Paraburkholderia fungorum: one gene and its partner. The main gene of each other region encodes a partner of the protein of the gene in region 2 in a complex. Links are inferred from orthologs where the notes say so. Each region holds a gene or a part of one and is shown on either strand. Other genes may lie near its edges.

The links.
Region 1: the proteins of BLS41_RS12020 (region 2) and uvrB are in contact, whole or in part, in a crystal structure (PDB 7EGT), measured with the Thermus thermophilus proteins. The link is inferred for Paraburkholderia fungorum from one-to-one orthologs. Residues at the interface, in WP_096412145.1 of Thermus thermophilus: His654, Arg656, Phe657, Gln666, Asp668, Glu669, Lys680, Arg681, Leu682, Ser683, Lys685, Tyr686, Ala687; in WP_096411307.1 of Thermus thermophilus: Glu23, Leu25, Arg26, Asp27, Gly28, Glu29, Arg30, Phe31, Arg55, Glu326, Asp327, Phe328, Glu379, Ser382, Gln383, His398, Gly400, Arg401.

What each region holds. Positions count from the first base shown.
Region 1 is NZ_FNKP01000001.1:1,496,925-1,504,490, forward strand. The notes cover bases 2,117-5,024. They hold uvrB (excinuclease ABC subunit UvrB), read left to right. Parts: upstream 2,117-2,479; coding sequence 2,480-4,570; downstream 4,571-5,024. Other genes in these bases: BLS41_RS06660 (iron transporter), read left to right, coding at 4,929-5,024. In the rest of the region: BLS41_RS06645 (DUF3734 domain-containing protein), read left to right, coding at 1-674; BLS41_RS06650 (amino acid aminotransferase), read right to left, coding at 808-2,007; more of BLS41_RS06660, read left to right, coding at 5,025-5,477; BLS41_RS06665 (cupredoxin domain-containing protein), read left to right, coding at 5,604-5,936; BLS41_RS06670 (FTR1 family iron permease), read left to right, coding at 6,015-6,869; BLS41_RS06675 (4Fe-4S binding protein), read left to right, coding at 6,866-7,566. UniProt on the Escherichia coli protein: The UvrABC repair system catalyzes the recognition and processing of DNA lesions. A damage recognition complex composed of 2 UvrA and 2 UvrB subunits scans DNA for abnormalities.
Region 2 is NZ_FNKP01000001.1:2,738,658-2,746,345, forward strand. What follows is about bases 2,044-5,073. They hold BLS41_RS12020 (UvrD-helicase domain-containing protein), read right to left. Parts: upstream 4,720-5,073; coding sequence 2,368-4,719; downstream 2,044-2,367. Other genes in these bases: BLS41_RS12015 (5'-methylthioadenosine/adenosylhomocysteine nucleosidase), read right to left, coding at 2,044-2,341. Outside these bases: BLS41_RS12010 (propionate--CoA ligase), read left to right, coding at 1-1,255; more of BLS41_RS12015, read right to left, coding at 1,394-2,043; BLS41_RS39580 (hypothetical protein), read left to right, coding at 5,908-6,285; BLS41_RS38360 (PAAR domain-containing protein), read left to right, coding at 6,291-6,842; BLS41_RS39585 (hypothetical protein), read left to right, coding at 6,839-7,132; BLS41_RS39590 (hypothetical protein), read left to right, coding at 7,117-7,626; BLS41_RS39595 (hypothetical protein), read left to right, coding at 7,635-7,688. UniProt on the Escherichia coli protein: A helicase with DNA-dependent ATPase activity. Unwinds DNA duplexes with 3'-5' polarity. Translocates on single-stranded DNA with 3'-5' polarity. Initiates unwinding more efficiently from a nicked substrate than double-stranded DNA.

The DNA of each region.
Region 1 (7,566 bases), 1.2 Mb from region 2 along the record:
TCAACTCGAAGGAAATGCGCGTGTCGGTGGGCGCGGTCAATTGCGGCACCGGCAACTTTGCGTACTTCGACAACACACACACGACGCTGAGGCCCGAGCATTTCATGGCGTCGGGCGCGTTGCCGCCGGGCTTCGCGGCGGTTGAGATCGACGGCCAGTATTACTGGGACGGCGGTTTGATGTCGAATACGCCGCTCTACGAGGTGATTCAATCCACGCCGCGTCGCGACACGCTCGCATTTCAGGTCGATTTGTGGAGCGCGATCGGACCGGTGCCGGACAACATCACCGACGTCCAGGGGCGCATGAAGGACATCCAGTATTCGAGCCGTACACGCCTCGTGACCGATATGCTGCAGCGGTCGCAACGTTTCAGGCACGTGCTGCGCGAGGTGCTGGAGCGGGTGGCCGCCGAAGGGCGTGAAGATCCGTGGTGCAAGCTGGCCGAAGACCTCGCGTGCTCGAAGCGCTACAACGTGATTCACCTCATCTACCGGCACAAGGAGTACGAGGGGCACTACAAGGACTTCCAGTTCGGCTTGTCGACCATGCGCGAACATTGGCAAAGCGGGCTGGAGGATATTCGCCACTCGCTTGCGCATCCTGACTGGCTCGACATGCCCGATAACGACGCAGGTTTTGTCACGCACGACATTCATCGCGATTCGCGTTGAAGTCGGGCTAACTAAAATTGTCCGCGAAGTTTAGTTAACAAAAAACGGCGCCCTTTCGTCAGACAGGGCGCCGTTTCTACAGGCGTTTTCAGCAGAGCAGGCAACTACCTCCCGCTCTCGCTCAAACAAACAATTACTTCAGCACGTGGGCAATCGCGTTAGCCACCACGTCGAGGTTGCGCGTGTTCAGCGCAGCCACGCAGATACGGCCCGTGCCCACCGCGTAAATGCCGAACTCTTCACGCAGACGATCCACTTGCGGAGCCGTCAGACCCGAGTACGAGAACATGCCGCGTTGTGCATTCACGAAGCTGAAGTCGCGATCCACGCCGCTTGCCTTCAGGCGCTCGACCAGACCGTTACGCATTGCGCGGATACGATCGCGCATTTCGCCCAGTTCCGCTTCCCACGTCGCGCGCAGTTCCGGCGAAGCCAGCACCGCTGCGACCACCGAGCCGCCATGCGTCGGCGGGTTCGAGTAGTTCGTGCGGATCACGCGCTTCAGTTGCGACAGCACGCGGGCCGATTCTTCCTTGCTCGCAGTGATGATCGACAGCGCGCCGATCCGTTCGCCGTACAGCGAGAACGACTTCGAGAACGACGACGACACGAACACGTTCAGTTCCGATGCAGCGAACAGGCGAACTGCTGCAGCGTCCGATTCGATGTTGTCGCCGAAACCCTGATACGCGATGTCGAGGAACGGCACCAGATTGCGCGCCTTCACGACTTCGACGATCTGCTTCCATTGGTCGACGGAGAGGTCGACGCCGGTCGGGTTATGGCAGCAGGCGTGCAGCACGACAACCGTGCCCGCCGCGTAGCCGTTCAGCGCGGCCAGCATGCCTTCGAAGTTCACGCCATGCGTCTTCGCGTCGTAGTACGGGTACGACACGACTTCGAAACCTGCACTTTCGAACAGCGCGCGGTGGTTTTCCCAGCTCGGGTCGCTGATCGCGACCTTGCCATTCGGGTTCAGACGCTTCAGGAAATCTGCGCCGATCTTCAGCGCGCCCGTGCCGCCCAGAGCCTGTGCCGTCACGACGCGGCCTGCTGCGAGCAGCGGCGAGTCGTTGCCGAGCAGCAGCGTTTGCACGGCTGCATCGTAAGCGGCGATGCCTTCGATCGGCAGGTAACCGCGCGGCAGCGCAGCTTCGACGCGAGCCTTTTCAGCATCGCGGACAGCGCGCAGCAGCGGAATCTTGCCTTCTTCGTTGAAGTACACGCCAACGCCCAAGTTGACCTTGGTGGGACGTGCATCGGCGTTGAAGGCTTCGTTCAGGCCCAGAATCGGGTCGCGGGGAGCAAGTTCGACGGCGGAGAACAGAGACATGATGGGTGGCAGCAGTAGTGGGAAGAGGGCAAAGAAGGCGGCATCGAGCGCGAGCGGCCCAGCCTGACGGGTATGACGCAAAACGCAGGTCAGGTGACGGACGGCGGCGAGCGAGCGCAACTTCGCATTGTAACGAATCCGCGCGCATTTTTCGGACGACTCGGTTCGCAGAAGGGAATTATTTGCTTGAAAAACAGGCACTCTGGCGTCATGTGGCTTGAGCGGATCGGCGTGGAAAATGCCCGGCGAAGGCCGTCGCGTGCGTTCCGCCGTGCAAATAACGTTCAGAATGCAAGCGCCGCGAACCCGCGAGCAAAAGAAACGGACTGTTCATGCAAAGGGCCAGAGCGTGTGGTTTGCGCCGGCCGGCAGTCACCCCGCGCAAAGGTCTGGAAAGCTGCAAATCCTGGCCCGATCCGCGTTTCCCGCAACCCGTTAGAATGATTCTTTGCCCAAGGCCCGCGCCGTCCCCATGTCCGAACAACATCTGACTGAAGCCGAAGACACGCTCGACGAATCCAAATTCGCGACGTTCGAAGGCTCGCCGTTCCAGTTGTACCAGCCGTACCCGCCCGCCGGCGACCAGCCCACGGCAATCGCCACGCTCGTCGAAGGCGTCGAGGACGGTCTCGCGTTCCAGACGCTGCTCGGCGTAACCGGCTCGGGCAAGACTTTCACGATGGCGAACACGATCGCGCGTCTCGGCCGTCCGGCTATCGTGTTCGCGCCGAACAAGACGCTCGCCGCGCAGCTTTATTCGGAGTTCCGCGAGTTCTTTCCGCGCAACGCGGTCGAGTACTTCGTGTCGTACTACGACTACTACCAGCCGGAAGCATATGTGCCGCAGCGCGACCTGTTCATCGAAAAGGACTCGTCGATCAACGAGCATATCGAGCAGATGCGCCTGTCGGCCACCAAGAGCCTGATGGAACGGCGCGACGTGGTGATCGTCGCGACCGTGTCGGCGATTTACGGTATCGGCAACCCGTCCGAATACCATCAGATGATTCTGACGCTGCGCACCGGCGACAAGCTCGGCCAGCGCGACATCATCGCGCGGCTGATCGCGATGCAATACAACCGCAACGAAGCCGACTTCCAGCGCGGCTCGTTCCGCGTGCGCGGCGACACGATCGACATTTTTCCGGCCGAGCATGCCGAAATGGCGGTGCGCGTCGAGTTGTTCGACGACGAAGTCGAGACGCTGCAACTGTTCGATCCGCTTACGGGTCGCGTGCGGCAGAAGATTCCGCGTTTCACGGTTTATCCGTCTTCGCACTATGTGACGCCGCGCGACACCGTGGTGCGCGCGGTCGAAACGATCAAGAACGAACTGCGCGAGCGGCTCGAATTCTTTTATAGCGACGGAAAACTTGTCGAAGCGCAGCGGCTCGAACAGCGCACGCGTTTCGATCTGGAAATGCTTCAGGAGTTGGGCTTCTGCAAGGGCATCGAAAACTATTCGCGGCACTTTTCTGGCGCGGCTCCGGGCGAGCCGCCGCCGACGCTGGTCGACTACCTGCCGTCGGACGCGATCATGATGCTCGATGAATCGCACGTGTTGATCGGCCAGTTGAACGGCATGTACAACGGCGACCGCGCGCGTAAAGAGAACCTGGTCGACTACGGCTTCCGCCTGCCGTCCGCGCTCGACAACCGGCCGCTGAAGTTCAACGAGTTTGAGCGGAAGATGCGCCAGATCGTGTTCGTCTCCGCCACGCCCGCCGATTACGAAAAGAAAACCGCCGGGCAGGTGGCCGAACAGCTGGTGCGGCCAACCGGTCTCGTCGACCCGGAAATCGAGGTGCGCCCCGCACGCAGTCAGGTCGACGACGTGCTCGGCGAGATCAACGAGCGCGTCAAGGTCGGCGACCGCGTGCTGGTCACCGTGCTGACCAAGCGCATGGCCGAGCAGCTAACCGAATTTCTCGCCGACCACGGCGTGAAGGTGCGCTATCTGCATAGCGACATCGACACGGTGGAGCGGGTCGAGATCATCCGCGATCTGCGGCTGGGCACGTTCGACGTGCTGGTCGGGATTAACCTGCTGCGTGAAGGGCTGGATATTCCGGAAGTGTCGCTGGTCGCGATTCTCGACGCGGACAAGGAAGGCTTCCTGCGCGCCGAGCGCTCGCTGATCCAGACCATCGGCCGGGCGGCGCGTAACGTGAACGGCAAGGCGATTCTGTACGGCGACAAGATCACGGATTCGATGCGCCGCGCCATCGACGAAACCGAGCGGCGGCGCACCAAACAGATCGCGTTCAATGTTGCGAACGGCATTACGCCGCGTGGGGTTGTCAAGCGGATTCGCGACATTATCGACGGTGTGTACAACGTCGACGACGCGCGTGCCGAACTCAAGGAGCAGCAGACCCGCGCGAAATTCGAGGACATGTCCGAGAAGCAACTCGCAAAGGAACTGAAGCGCCTCGAAAAGCAGATGATGGAGCACGCCAAGAATCTGGAATTCGAAAAAGCAGCCCAGACTCGCGACCAGTTGGCGTTGCTGCGCCAGCGCGTGTTTGGCGCGAATGTCGGCGATCACGTTTCCGGCGTCTGACACGTCATCTGATATTTCCTTCTCCCACGGGCGTGGCGATCTGCCGCGCCCTTGTCAATTCCAGCCGGTTCCCTGCCTGGCCGCGTTGGGCGTCACCGGTGTGCCGTTCCACACGCGCTTCCTTAAAACAACCTTAAGACCCTTTTGCGACAAGGCTTTGCGAGTTTCGCAATTTGTTCTCCCCAAGGATCGGTGATAAACTCCGCCAATATTGAGAATGGTTCGCATTAACGTTTCATGTATGCGGTTTGCGGACGGTCGATCGCCCGATTAAGGACGGTGGGACCCTGCGCACAGGCATGCGCACCAACTGTTCCAATGGGTTTGATCCAGTCTGATAAAAAAACAAGGAGTTTCAATGCGAATTTCTTCATTTGTGCGTGGTAGCGCCGCTGCGGTCGCCGCAGTGGCGACCTTGTCGGCTTCGGCGGCGGAATACCCGATCGCCAAGCAGCAGATTCACGGCGGCATGGAAATCGGCGTGGTCTATCTGCAGCCGATCACGATGGAGCCGGAAGGCATGATGCGCAAGGCATCGGATTCGGACGTTCACCTCGAAACCGACATTCACGCGGTCAAGAACAACCCGACCGGTTTCGCCGAAGGCGACTGGATGCCGTATCTGCAAGTGCATTACGAACTGAACAAGGTTGGCTCGAAGAACGTGCAGAAGGGCGACCTGATGCCGATGGTCGCGAACGACGGCCCGCACTACGGCGACAACGTCAAGCTGGAAGGCCCGGGCAAGTATCACCTGAAGATGATCGTCGAACCGCCGATGCAGATGGGCCACATGGCTTTCGGCCGTCACGTCGACAAGGAAACCGGCGTGGGTCCGTGGTTCAAGCCGATCACGCTCGAATACGATTTCACCTTCGCCGGCATCGGCAAGAAGGGCGGGTACTGATCGTCGCATTGCCGTGCTTCGCCGCGTGAGTTCACTGCGAGGCGTCGGCAAATAAGTGATTGAGTCAATGCAGCAGGCGGCGCGCGGGTGGTCATCTTCGTCGCGCCGCGTTTTCCGGAAGGGCTAATGAGAATCAACCGAAAGATCGCGATGTTTGCCGCCACGGCTTTGCTGGCGGGCGCAGCTCACGCAGCGGACCTGCCGACCTTCAAGCTGGAAATGAACGACGGCAAGCTGAACCCGGCCCGCATCGAAGTGCCGGCGGGGCAGCGTATCAAGATCGAAGTGCGCAACACCGGCAAGGGCGCGGCCGAATTCGAAAGCGTCCAGTTGCGCAAAGAAAAGGTGTTGGCGCCGGGCGCGGATTCGTTCGTCGTGATTGCTCCTCTGGAGCCGGGCGAATACAAGTTTTTCGACGATTTTCACCAGCAGGCGCAGGGCGTGATCGTCGCGAAGTAATGGCCTGAATGCGAGCGCCGGCCCGGGAGTGGCGGCGCGTTCGCACAGGCAGTAGAAGGATCGAAGGGAGAGCTTGGAATGGGTCAGATTCTGTTCGTCGTGTGGCGGGAAAGTGTCGAGGCGTTGCTGGTCGTCGGCATCCTGTATGCGTGGTTGAAAAATGGCGACGACGATGCGCGCCGCGGTTTGCCGTACCTGTGGGGCGGTGTCGCGGCCGGGCTGATTGCGGCAGTAGCGCTGGGCGCTGCGCTGGTCGGCTTCACGGAAGTGCTGTCCGGCGACGCGCAGGATTATTTCCAGACCGCGATGGTGCTGGTCGCCTGTGTGCTGATCGTGCAGATGGTGCTGTGGATGAAGCAGCATGGCCGCACCCTCAAGCGCGACATGGAACAGTCGCTGCAAAAGAGCAAGCGCGATTCGAACTGGTGGGGCGTTGCGTTGCTGGTCGCTCTGGCGATCGCGCGCGAGGGCAGCGAAACGGTGATCTTCCTGTACGGCCTCGGTTTCGGCCAGTCGGGTCACGTGGACGGCAGCCAGATGCTCGCCGTCGTGCTCGGCCTGGGCCTCGCGTTCCTGACCTTCTACGTGCTGCAACTGGGCGGCAAGATTTTCTCGTGGCGCCTGTTTTTCCGTGTCACTGAATTCATGCTGCTGTTCCTCGGCGCGGGGCTGTTCCAGACCGGTGTCGACAAGCTGATCGACAAGGAAATCCTGCCGACCATCATCGACCAGGTATGGAATTCGTCGGCGCTGCTCGACGACTCCAGCACCTTCGGCTCGCTGGTTTCCACGCTGACAGGTTATCGCGCGCATCCCGCGCTGATGAACCTGATTGCTTACGCGGTCTACTGGGCGGTCGTCTACCTGCTGGTGCGCCGCGCCAACCGTAAGAACAGCAAGCCGGCGCAGCAGGCGGCAGGGCGCGCAGCATGAGCACCGTGATGACCCGTCCGGGCCGCCTCGCGGCGGCAGGGCAGTGGATGCAGCGTCACGGCGCCGTGATCCGCGGCATTCAATGGGTCGTGGTGGCGGTGTACGCGTTCCTGATCATCGTCCCGGCGGTGATGCCGCTGCCGGACGATACCGCGCATCTCTGGAACAACCTGACGCTCGCCGCGCAGTTCGTGTTCTGGGGCATCTGGTGGCCGTTCGTGCTGCTGTCGATGGTGATGCTCGGTCGAGTGTGGTGCGGCGTGCTGTGTCCAGAGGGCGCGCTCGCCGAGTTCGCCAGCAAATTCGGCCGCGGCTGGGCGATTCCGCGCTGGATGCGCTGGGGCGGCTGGCCGTTCGTCGCGTTCGGCATCACGACGATCTACGGTCAGATGGTGAGCGTCTACCAGTATCCGAAAGCGGTGTTGTTGGTGCTGGGCGGATCGACCTTCGCGGCGATCATCATCGGTTTGCTGTACGGGCGGGAGAAACGCGTCTGGTGCAAATATCTCTGCCCCGTCAACGGGGTTTTTTCGCTTCTGGCGCGGCTCGCGCCGTTCCACTACAAGGTCGATGAAGACGCTTGGCGCCGCTCGTACAAGAACGGTGAGCATGGGCATCGCGTGATCCCGATCAACTGCGCGCCGCTGGTGCCGTTGCGCAATATGAAGGGCGCGTCGGACTGCCATATGTGCGGCCG
Region 2 (7,688 bases):
CGAACAGTTCTTCAACGTGCATGTGCCGTGCGAATGGCTCGAATCGAACGAACCTTCGTACGTGCTGTACACGTCGGGCACGACCGGCAAACCGAAGGGCGTGCAGCGCGACGTGGGCGGCTACGCGGTGGCGCTGGCGGCGTCGATGGACCATATTTTCGAGGGCAAGCCCGGCGACACGATGTTCACGGCGTCGGACGTGGGCTGGGTGGTCGGCCACAGCTACATCGTCTACGCGCCGCTGATCGCGGGCCTGACCACGGTGATGTACGAAGGCACGCCGATTCGCCCGGACGGCGGCATCTGGTGGCGCCTCGTCGAGCAGCACAAGATCAATCTGATGTTCACCGCGCCGACCGCGCTACGCGTGCTGAAAAAACAGGACCCCGCGCTGCTGAAGAAGTCCGATCTGTCGAGTCTGCGCACGCTGTTTCTGGCCGGCGAGCCACTCGACGAACCGACCGCGGCATGGATCGCCGATGCGCTCGGCAAGCCCGTGATCGACAACTACTGGCAGACCGAAACCGGCTGGCCGATGCTGGCGATTCCGCGCGGCGTCGAAGGATTGCCGTCGAAGCTCGGTTCGCCGGGCGTGCCGTCTGCCGGGTTCAATCTGACCTTGCGCAACGAACTCAGCGGCGACGCGTGCGCGCCCGGCGAGAAAGGCGTGCTGACGCTGGACTATCCGTTGCCGCCCGGGTGCATGTCGACGGTATGGGGCGACGACAACCGTTTCGTCAGCACGTACTGGTCGAGCATTCCGAACCAGCAGGTTTATTCGACCTTCGACTGGGGTGTGCAGGACGAAGACGGCTACGTGACGATCCTCGGCCGCACGGATGATGTGATCAACGTCGCCGGCCACCGGCTGGGCACGCGCGAAATCGAGGAAGCGTTGTCGAGCCACGCGGCCGTCGCCGAGGTAGCCGTGGTCGGCGTGACGGACGCGCTGAAGGGTCAGGTGGCGATGGCGTTCGTGGTGCTGCGCGGTGCGCAGATTTCCGCGGACAGCAGCGAGCGCGCAAGGCTGGAGGCGGAACTCACGGCGACGGTCGAGCGCCAGCTCGGCGCGATCGCGCGGCCTGCGCGCGTGGTGGTGGTGTCGATGTTGCCGAAGACGCGCTCGGGCAAGATGTTGCGGCGTGCAATCGCGGCGCTCGCCGAAGGGCGCGATCCGGGTGACCTGCCGACGATCGAAGATCCGGCCGCGTTGCAGCAGGTTCGGGAAGCGCTGGGCGGGATTCAGGCGGGCTGATGGAAAGCGGTGATGCGCGGGAAAGGGATTGGTCGTTGAAATCCGGAAAGTTCGGCTGCAAAACACCCGCTAGTTACGAAACGCGTGGCGGCGGATAAATCCGCCGCCACGCGTTTCATCCGCGAAATTTTCTAGAGATCAAACCGCTCCGCGCGCGCCGAGAAAGCGCGTCAGGATCGCGTTCGAATACGTCCCGGCAATTTCCGTCAAAAACGAGACGAACGATTGGGTCGCGTGATCGTCGGCGGTATCGGAGATCGTGCGCACCACCGCGCACGGCACGCCATATTCATGACAGACCTGGGCGATCGCCGCGCCTTCCATCTCAACCGCGAGCGCGTCCGGCAACGCGTCGCGCAACGCCTGCACGCCGACGGCGCTGGCTACGAACTGATCGCCGCTGATGATCAACCCGCGATGCACGCGCGGCTCGCGCGTGCCGAAACGCGCCGCCGACGCCGCGCCCTCTTCCGCGACAAAACGCTCGCAGGCGGCGGCGAGCCGGTCGGCGAGCGTTGAGTCGGTGGCGAATCGCGACATGCCCAGCAAAGGTACTTCGAAACGCGGAAATAGCGGCGACGCGTCGAGATCGTGCTGAAGCAGTGTATCGGCGACCACGATATCGCCGACTCGCACCTCCGCTCCTACTCCGCCCGCGACGCCGGTGAACACGACCGCTTCGACATCGAATGCATGGATCAGCGCGCTGACGGTTGCCGCTGCCGCGACCTTGCCGACGCGCGCCAGCGTCACGACGCACGGCGTGCCGTGGACGGTGCCGAGGTGATAGTCGCGGCGGCCGTGCGTGATGGTGCGCACGCCGGATTCGGCGCGCATGGCGTCGATCAGGTCGCCGAGTTCTTGCGGCAAGGCCGCCAGAATCCCCAGCGGACGATGCGAGACGGGCGCGCCGTTCCGGCTCGGATCGGGTTCGGGCGAAGCTGCCGCGGCGGTGTTGTGTCCTTCGGCCGGGACCGCATTTCCGATGCCTGTAGCGCCGGCGCCAACGCTGACGCCACCGGCGGTTTCCACGCCAGCCGCCGCGCCTGAAGCCGACGAACCCGAAGCTGCATCACCCTGACTCATACAATCCGCTCCCTCGCCACGCGCGCTCACTCGACCGCCTGCAATTTGGCGACCGCGAGCGCCAGCCACTTCTCGCCGTGCCGCTTGAATTTGACCTGCGCTTTCGCGTCGGTCCCGCCACCTTCGAGCGCCGTAATCGTGCCCTCGCCGAACTTCGTGTGAAACACCTGCTGGCCGACGCGGAATCCCGTTTCCGCTGCGCGCTGCTCATTCGCGAAAGCGGGCAACTGCGCGGGCGTCGACGAAGCCGGGCCCGTGTAACCCGGCCGCGCAAACCAGTCGCGCCCATAACCCGCGTTGTCTGAGCGGCCACCCCAGCGCGCGCCCGCCTCGATCTTCGGCGTGAGCCACTTGAGCGTTTCCTGCGGCAATTCCTCCAGGAAACGCGAACGGATGTTGTAACGCGTCTGACCGTGCAGCATCCGGCTTTGCGCGAACGACAGATACAGCCGCTCCTTCGCCCGCGTAATCGCCACGTACATCAGACGACGCTCCTCCTCCAGCCCATCCGATTCCATCGCGCTGTTCTCGTGCGGAAACAGTCCCTCTTCCAGACCGGTGATGAACACCGCCGTGAATTCCAGACCCTTGGCCGCGTGCACGGTCATCAGCTGGACGGCTTCCTGGCCGGCTTGCGCCTGGTTGTCGCCCGCTTCGAGCGACGCGTGCGACAGGAAACCGGCGAGCGGCGTCATGGTGTCCGGGTTCTGCGCCGGGTCGGCGACGCCAGGCGCGTCGAGCACGACGGTGTTCGGGTCGTCGGTCGCGACGACCAGTTCAGGCGCGGCAGTTGCGCCCGGGCGCAGCGGAATCGACCGCGCCGGCGTGTCCATCCCGTAGCCTTCCTCGCTGACGAAAGCCGCCGCCGCATTGACCAGTTCCTGCAAGTTTTCCAGCCGGTCCTGGCCTTCGCGTTCGTTCTTGTAAAACTCCGACAGACCGCTCGTGCCGACCACGTACTCGACGGTTTCCGGCAGGCTCATCTGCTGCGTTTCCGCGCGCATCTTGCCGACCAGGTTCGCGAAATTCGCGAGGCTCGACCCAGCTTTGCCCGCAACGTACGGAATCGCCGCAGCCATCGAGCAGTTATACAGACGCGCGGCGTCCGCGAGTTGCTCGATCGAACGCGCGCCGATGCCGCGCGTCGGGAAATTGACGACACGCGCGAACGCGGTGTCGTCGTTCGGGTTGTCGATCAGACGCAAATACGCGAGCGCGTGCTTGACTTCCTGGCGCTCGAAAAAGCGCAAGCCGCCGTACACGCGATACGCGATGCCCGCGTTGACCAGCGTGTGTTCGATCGTGCGCGACTGCGCGTTGCTGCGGTACAGGATCGCAATTTCGCTGCGCGACGTGCCCGTGCTGATCAACGCCTTGATTTCCTCGACGATCCAGCCCGCTTCCTGCGTATCGGTCGCGGATTCATACACGCGCACCGGTTCGCCGTGACCCGCGTCGGTGCGCAGATTCTTGCCGAGACGGCGCGAGTTGTTCGCGATCAGCTGATTGGCTGCATCGAGAATATGACCGTGCGAGCGGTAATTCTGCTCGAGCTTGATCAGATGACGAACCTTGAACTCGGTTTCGAAGTCGCGCATGTTGCCGACGTTCGCGCCGCGGAATGCATAGATCGACTGGTCGTCGTCGCCGACGGCGAAGATCGAGTTGGTCTGACCCGCCAGCATTTTCAGCCACGCGTATTGCAGCTTGTTGGTGTCCTGGAACTCGTCGACCAGGATATGCCGGAAGCGCGCCTGGTAGTGCGCGCGCAGCGGCGGATTATGCGCGAGCAGTTCGAAACAGCGCAGCAGCAGTTCCGGGAAATCGACTACGCCTTCGCGCTGGCACTGCTGGTCGTACGCTTCGTAGAGTTCGACGAATTTGCGGTTGAAGTTGTCGGTCGCGTCGACGTCTTTCGGTCGCAGGCCCTGCTCTTTCGCGTTGTTGATGAAGTACTGGAGATTTTTCGCCGGGTACTTTTCGTCGTCGATGTTGAGGCCCTTCATCAGACGCTTGATCGCGGAAAGCTGGTCGGCGGTGTCGAGAATCTGGAAAGTGGCGGGCAGGCCGGCGTCACGGTGATGCGCACGCAGCATGCGGTTGCACAGGCCGTGGAAGGTGCCGATCCACATGCCGCGCGTGTCGATCGGCAGCAGCGCCGAAAGCCGCGACATCATTTCGCGCGCGGCCTTGTTGGTGAAGGTGACCGCCAGGATCGTGGCCGGCGACGCCAGGCCTTGCTGGATGAGCCACGCGATACGCGTGATCAGAACGCGGGTCTTGCCGCTGCCCGCGCCGGCGAGGATGAGCGCGGGCTCGTTGGGGAGCGTGACGGCGGCGTGTTGTTCGGGGTTTAGATTGGCTAGCAGATCGGGCATTTTTTCTGGAGGGACGGGGCGGCGGTTCGTGCGACATTATATGCCCCGGCGGGGGTTGGGCCTTTTTGCGGGCTGCGCCATTTGGCGGCGTTCTTCGGGGTGTTGGCCTTTCCTTGTGATCGCGGTGGTCTATTGGCGTTGCCGCTGTGCCGGGGGGAGCTTTTTTGAGCTGCGCCCTTTGGCGGTGTTCTTCGGGGTGTTGGCCTTTCCTTGAAGTCACGGTGGTCTATTGGCGTTGCCCCTGTGCGGGGCGGCACTTACTTTCTTTGCCGCCGCAAAGAAAGTAAGTAAAGAAAGCGGGCTCACACCGCTAACCTTGAAGTGAGCCCCCTGGCTTGGAGGGGAAAGTGGTGCGATCAACGAATGATCCCTCGCGCAGTAAACGCCAGTGACCAGGCAGTCATTCGCTCCCACTCCGCACTACGTGCATCGCGGACGGGACTGCACGGGAAGCCAGCGGGTTTGTTATATGCGGCGAGCAGCGGCTTCGCGTCGTTGTCAAAACGACGAAGCATGTATAGGTTAATAACCTATACGGGGCTTGAGCCTTCTCACCCTGAAAAAACGGGGAGCGGACATTCCCCGCCACGCCTCGCTGCGGGCGAACGACCGGGGGCGCGCGCAGCGCCGCCGGAAGAATGACTGCTTTGTCACGAACGCGGATCTGCCCGATACCGTCCACTAGCAGTAGCAACCTCAAACTGCCTCGATTCTTTGCGCTCGTTGATAAGGATGTCTTAATTCATTTCGCATATCACTATTCATATTTATAACCCCTCAGCTAACTTTGACGATATTTGACAGAAGCCCTATAGAACTTGCCGTAAAACGGTTTGCATACTAGAGCGGGGTCAATTCAGAGACGTGTCGTAAATTGCGCCGACGACGCATTTTTTTATGGGAAATTTAAAATGTTGGAGCAAGAAAAAGTTAGAGGCACGATGTACGCATTCGCGACGCTTGGCGCACGAACCGAGCGCAGCGGCTATGTGACGAATGCAACGTCCAAGCTGTCTATATGTGGCTTACGGGCTGCTCTCGTAGGCGATGTCGTGACGTACGGTGATGCGAGCGAAGCGACGATTGTTGATGGGTCCGGCGCGCGGGCGCACGAACGCAACAAATGCTTTGCACTTGTCGGCAGTCACCTAAGCAACGGAGATCGCATCGTCTTCACGCCTTGGGAGAATGGTAGATCTGGCCTGTTCGTACCCGAAGGCACAAATTCTGAAGGGGTTGTTCGAGCCGAACTATGTGCCGCCTGCGGTAGAGCCAATCTATCGCTTTGCAATATACGGCGCGACCACTTCGCGCGGTGGTATCTTGCGCGAGCCCAGTCGAGATTGGCAGATTGACGGTCGTGCCGCAAAGGTAGGCGGCATTGGCGATGTCGTGGAGTACCCGGACGGCACGTCCGCAACGATTGTCTCCGCATTGAGCCTCGAAGATTCACCACATTTTGTACCACTTGCCTTCGTCGGTAGCGAACTGGACAACGGCGACATCATCACCGATAGCCCTGAGCGAAAAGGCGAAGCGTCAAGTCGTTTCATTATTATTAGGTAAGCGAAGTGAAACGTTACATTCTCAGGAAAGGCGATAAATCGACCAATGGCGGCATGGTGACGCAAGGCGTAGACAATTGCACCGTTTCCGGAGTACCGGTTACCTATATCGGGGCTGAGGTCTGGTGTAACGGGTGCAAGTCTGTAGGCCATATTGGGTCGAGAGGCCCGCACCATAACGCCACAATGCCCGAGAAACAGCAGGCACTAGACGGCGACATCTGTATCTGCCAATGCCATCCGGCACCTGTACTTCGCGCGTCACAGGATCATTCCTCGCATAGCTTCGATACCGGCGAACTCGCCGCAATGGGCTATAACGCACACGGCGCACCGTTGCCGGTCGAACAGACCGGCAACTATGACGAACGCGTGCGCGTACTTGATGCCAACAGCAGGCCAATTGCTGGCATGCCGTACCACATACGAACGTCGAGCGGCACGGTTTGTAAGGGGCTAACAGACGCATCCGGCTATTGTCCGCGTGTCTATACGAATGACCAGAAGGCGCTCGATATAGCTGTTGGACTGAAAGCACTGGAGCGGTGGAAAGAATGAGCGATTACGTCTACCAAACCACAACAAACACAAATAAAAATTCAAAATATGACGTTCTTGGTCATCTGATGCCCGCAAGGGCGTTTTTCTTCGTGACTGTCGATGAAGTCGGTCCGGAAGGTTTTTTGGTTCGCAGGACCTATTCGACCGTTAATGATCCATATCTGAAGTCCATGGAACTAACCGAGCTTCAGAAAATTCAGGCGGCTTACCCGGAAAAACCGGTCTTTGGGCCAGAAACCCTGATTCGTTGGCAAGTATTACGGAGCATGTTTTGGGAAAAGATGTAGTTACGTCCTACGTTTCTACGAGTGGTAATTTCCCCGACGGTTCGCCTCGTTTTAATGGCGCTGAAGGCGCATCAAAGACTGTATATATCGATATCGCAAAAGCAAAGCGAGCCGGGGCAAAACTCGTAACGCCGGAAGAAATTGGGCAGTCGGTAAATGAATATCTTAAATCGGTTCCATCGAAAGAGCGACGCGAAGGCCTAAACGCATTAAAGAAAGCCCTTGGCGTCGATAACGAATATCTGGTGCAGCCTAGCCCTGTTGTTCCTGCTGACGGCATTTTTACCAAAAGCGGATTAGCCATTGCAACGGGATGGGTTAAGTATGCGCGCGTCGTTCAGGTCTTTGGTATATTCATGACCGGCTATGATCTTTCGATGGCAACTAGCGAATCAATCAGGATCAAAAGCATTTGGCCGCTAGAAAGGTCCGCTCTCACTGCGATGGCAGGATGGGGAGGCAGCATGGCAGGACGTTGGGCGGGCACTGTGTAGGCATGCGAATGGGAGCCGCTACAGGCGCTATCGTTGGTATTGAAACTGGCCCCGGCGCTGTT